2 regions of the Agromyces tropicus genome follow, and region 2 is predicted to be linked to the other one. Evidence: predicted binding sites of a transcription regulator. Region 2 holds the regulator's gene; the other holds the start of a gene.
What was found. Region 2 encodes LexA, which represses DNA repair genes until DNA is damaged. Its sites were predicted from a motif close to TCGAACANNTGTTCGA; they were not measured.
Positions count from the first base shown of each region.

Region 1 (2,395 bases), on a different contig from region 2:
GAAGTAGGGGTCGATGCGGCCCCACGGCACGTAGCGGGCGGTCTCGTACGGGTCGTCGCCGACCGCTCCCGTCGGGATGTTCGAGGTGAACGCGCCCGCGTTGCCGGTGGAGCAGGCGAGGAAGATGTCGCCCGAGAAGTGGCTGCCGCTCGTGCCGGTGCGCGCGAGGCCGAGGGGCACGCGTCGGGCGAGCGCCTCGCACTGGCCGGGCAGCAGCGGGGCGTCGGTGACCACGATGCCGATGACGCTGCCCGAGCCGGCGCGCACGCGCGCCCGCGCGCCGTCGCGGACGAACCACTCGAGGTCCTCGTACGGGTTCGGCGCCGCCGTCTCCCGGCCGAGCGGTGCGCCCGCGAGCCGCAGCTCGTACCGGCTGCCGAAGTTCGCCTGCAGGAACACGCCGACGGTGTGGGTCTCGTCGCCGAAGGCGACGACGCGCGATGCCGTGCCCGAGCCGCCCTTGAAGCCGTAGCAGTTCATGCCGGTGCCGCCGCCGACGTTGCCCTCGGCGACCGGGCCGCTCGCGGCCGACTCGATCGCGAGGATCGCGTGCTCCGGGCGCACGTGGCCCGCGTTGATCTGGTTGAGGTAGCCGTCCCACGTCTCGCCGACGACGGGGAGCATCCACTCGGCTGCGAGCCCGGGGTGCACCTCGTGCGCCCAGCGGTCGATGCCCGTGTGCACGGCGCCGACGGCGTGGCTGTTCGTGATGCCGATGGGCAGGGTCAGCGAGCCGGACTCCTCGATCCAGCTCCGACCGGTGAGCTCGCCGTTGCCGTTCAGCGAGTGGATGCCCGCGGCGCAGGGGATGCCGGCGCCCTCGCGCCCGCGGGGGAGGATCGCCGTCACGCCGGTGCGCGCGACGAGGTCGTCGCCCGGCGCGCCCTCGACGATCGTCGCGTACCCGACCTCGACGCCCGGGACGTCGGTGATCGCGTTCCACCGGCCGGGCGTGCCGTCGAACGGCACGCCGAGGTCGCGGGCGCGGACGTGGGGGTGCGGCGTGGCGGTCATCATCGACTCCAGAGACTCGAACAGTTGTTCAGAATTTGTGGATTCTGAGAATAACAGTCTTGACAGCGCGAGTCGACTAGAACTTGAATGCATGTTCAGATTCTGATCCCGACCAGCGCCGAGCGCATGAGGAGACGTGGCAATGACGCAGCAGATCCAGCAGACGACCGGGACCGGTTCACCGCCGGCCCCCGACCGGGGCGCACCCGGACGGCTCGCCGGTGGCCGGCTCCGAGTGTGGGACATCGTGTTCTTCGTGGTCTCGGCGGCCGCCCCGCTGACCGTCGTCGCGAGCGCCGCGCCCACCGCCATGCGGCTCGGCGGCGTCGGCGCGGCCGGCGCGCTGCTCATGTGCGGCGTGATCCTGATCTTCTTCGCGATCGGCTTCACCGCGATGTCGCGCCACGTCCGCAACACCGGCGCCTTCTACGCCTACGCCGCACGCGGGCTCGGCAAGCCGGCCGGCATCGGGACGGCGCTGGCCGCGGTGTTCGCCTACATCGTGCTCTCCGTGAGCTTCTACGGGTTCCTCGGGTTCTTCGCCCAGCTGACCATCGCCGACCTGTTCGGGCTCGACCTCCCGTGGCCGATCTGGTCGCTCGTCGCCGCCGCGTGCGTTGCCTTCCTCGGCTACCGCAAGGTGGACGTCGGAGCCAAGGTGCTCGCCGTGCTGCTCACCGCCGAGGTCGGCATCCTGCTCGTGCTCTCGATCGCCGTGCTGGCGAACGGCGGACCCGAGCCCTGGAGCGCCGCCCCGTTCACCCCCGAGGCCGTGTTCCTCGCCCCGGGCGTCGCCGCGCTCTTCGTCATGGGCTTCGGCGCCTACATGGGTTTCGAGGGCACCGCCATCTACGCCGAGGAGGCGAAGGACCCGGCTCGCACGGTGCCGATCGCCACGTACATCGCCATCGGCTTCCTCGCCGTCTTCTACGCCTTCACGTTCTGGATGCTCACGGTCGCCTTCGGCATCGAGGGCGTCATCGGACTCGTCTCGAGCGACGACTTCGAGTCGACGGTGTTCATCGCGGGCGACCAGTACCTCGGCGCCTGGGCCGGCACGGTGCTGCAGGTGCTCATCGTCACGAGCTTCTTCGCCTGCCTGCTCGCCTTCCACAACGCGTCGAGCCGCTACGCGTACTCGCTCGCCCGCGAGGGACTGCTCCCGAAGCGGCTCGCCCGCACCCACGCCACCAGCAGGGCGCCGCACGTGGCGAGCACGACGATCGCCGCGATCGCCGTGGTCGCGATCCTCGTCGGCTGGGCCACGGGTGCCGACCCGATCCTGCAGCTCGGCATCTGGTCGTACGGCGCCGGCGTCGCGGGTCTCGTGTTCGCGCAGGCGGTCGCCGCGGTCTCGGTCATCGGCTTCTTCGCCCGCGAC
Region 1 is NZ_BAAAPW010000003.1:184,822-187,216, forward strand. Features, by position in the region: gene ABD230_RS11890 (DmpA family aminopeptidase) at 1-1,014, opposite strand, end outside; gene ABD230_RS11895 (APC family permease) at 1,157-2,395, shown strand, end outside.
Region 1: a site for LexA is predicted at 1,031-1,046, ahead of ABD230_RS11890 (DmpA family aminopeptidase). Genes of this name have one in related genera too.

Region 2 (2,395 bases):
TCCCTCGGAGGTCGTCGCGGATCGGGAGGTCGTCGAGACTCGTCACCGATCAATGCTATCCGCGCCGCCCGCCGTGTTTCGGGCCGCGGGTCACGAGCCGGGTCAGCCGCCGATCGCGGGCAGCACCAGTTCCTGCCCGGGCTGGACGACCGCGTCCTGGAGGCCGTTCAGCCGCATGATCTCGTAGATCACCTCGCGCGGGTCCGCGGACGGCGCGATGGACTCGGCGATGCCCCAGAGCGTGTCGCCGGCGCCGACCTCCACGGTCTCGAAGGCGACGGCGGGGCGACCGTCGTCGATGCCCGCCTCAGCACCGCCCGAGGACAGGGCGCCGACGAGCACGCCCACCGCGATCGGGAGCGCGGCCAGGGTCGTGACCACGGCACGCCCGCGACGGGTCAGCCTGAGCCGCGTCCGCGGCGTCGCGAAGCCGGGCATCGCCGGAGCCGCGCCGGCGGCTCCCATCACCACTGCACTCATTCCGCACCTCCCGGGATCCAGCCCCGCATCCGGCCCTCGGCCGGGAAGGCCGGATGCGAAGCTGTGTTCCGAATATATCTTCGAACGTTCGAGGCTGCAAGCACCGGATGGTGGGATTCCGGGCCCTGATTCCGCGACACACTCGAACGGATGTTTGTCGTGCGCGTGCGAGGCGGATACAGTTTCGAATGTCCGACGACAGTCGAACATCGACCACCGACATCCGGGCCGACGCGGTCCCGACGAGAGGCGAGGCACGTGAGCATCGACATCGACCAGGCACGCGGCGCGAGCGGCCGGTCGCGTCGGCGCAAGACGCTGAGCCCGAAGCAGCTCGCGATCCTCGAGGTCATCCGCGCGTCCGTCGCCGAGCGGGGCTACCCGCCGAGCATGCGCGAGATCGGCGACGCCGTCGGGCTCTCCTCGCTCTCCAGCGTCACCCACCAGCTCAACCAGCTCGAGCTCGCCGGCTACCTGCGGCGCGACCCGAACCGGCCGCGCGCGCTCGAGATCCTCATCGACGTCCCCGGCACCGAGCCGCGCACGGCCGCGGTCGAACCCGCGCCCGTCGGCGACGCCGCCATGGTGCCGCTCGTCGGCCGCATCGCCGCCGGCGTGCCGATCACCGCCGAGCAGCAGATCGAGGAGGTCTTCCCCCTCCCCCGTCAGCTCGTCGGCAAGGGCGAGCTGTTCATCCTCAAGGTCGTCGGCGACTCGATGGTCGACGCCGCGATCTGCGACGGCGACTGGGTGGTGGTGCGCTCCCAGCGCACGGCCGAGAACGGCGAGATCGTCGCGGCCATGCTCGACGGCGAGGCGACCGTGAAGGTCTTCCGCCAGCGCGACGGCCACACCTGGCTGCTCCCCCGCAACTCGGCCTTCGAGCCCATCCTCGGCGACGAGTCCGAGGTGCTCGGCAAGGTCGTCGCCGTCCTCCGCACGGTCTGAGGCCGCGCGGCCCGGCACGACGAGGGGCGGATGCCGCAGGCACGTGCCCGCGGCATCCGCCCCTCGCGTGGAGTCAGGCCGTCGCGGCCACCGCGACCTCGTCGCGGACCGCCCGGGTCGCCTCGACGATGTTCGCGAGCGACGCGACCGTCTCGTCGTAGCCGCGCGTCTTCAGGCCGCAGTCCGGGTTCACCCAGAGCCGGCCGGCCGGCACGCCCTCGACCGCGCGCTCGAGCAGCGAGCGCACCTCGTCGACGCTCGGCACGCGCGGCGAGTGGATGTCGTAGACGCCGGGACCCACGCCGTGGTCGAACCCGCTCGCCGAGAGGTCCCCGACGACCTCCATGCGGCTGCGCGCCGCCTCGATCGAGGTGACGTCGGCGTCGAGCTCCCGGATCGCGTCGATGACGACACCGAACTCCGAGTAGCAGAGGTGCGTGTGCACCTGCGTTGCCGGTGCCGCGCCGCCCGTGGCCAGCCGGAAGGCGCCGACCGACCACTCGAGGTAGGCGGGCTGGTCGGCGCGCTTCAGCGGGAGCAGCTCGCGCAGTGCGGGCTCGTCGACCTGGATGACGCGGATGCCGGCCTGCTCGAGGTCGCCGATCTCGTCGCGCAGGGCGAGCGCGACCTGGCGGGCCGTGTCGCCCAGCGGCTGGTCGTCGCGGACGAACGACCACGCGAGGATCGTGACCGGACCGGTGAGCATGCCCTTGACCGGCTTCTCCGAGAGCGACTGCGCGTAGGTCGACCACTCCACCGTCATCGGCGCCGGGCGCGAGACGTCGCCCCACAGGATCGACGGACGCGTGCAGCGGGAGCCGTACGACTGCACCCAGCCGTGCTGCGTCACCGCGAAGCCGTCGAGCAGCTCGGCGAAGTACTGCACCATGTCGTTGCGCTCGGGCTCGCCGTGGACGAGCACGTCGAGGCCCAGGTCCTCCTGCAGGCGGATGACGCGGGAGATCTC
Region 2 is NZ_BAAAPW010000004.1:21,072-23,466, forward strand. Features, by position in the region: gene ABD230_RS12520 (histidinol-phosphate transaminase) at 1-46, opposite strand, end outside; gene ABD230_RS12525 (LysM peptidoglycan-binding domain-containing protein) at 103-465, opposite strand; gene lexA (transcriptional repressor LexA) at 751-1,428, shown strand; gene metE (5-methyltetrahydropteroyltriglutamate--homocysteine S-methyltransferase) at 1,502-2,395, opposite strand, start outside.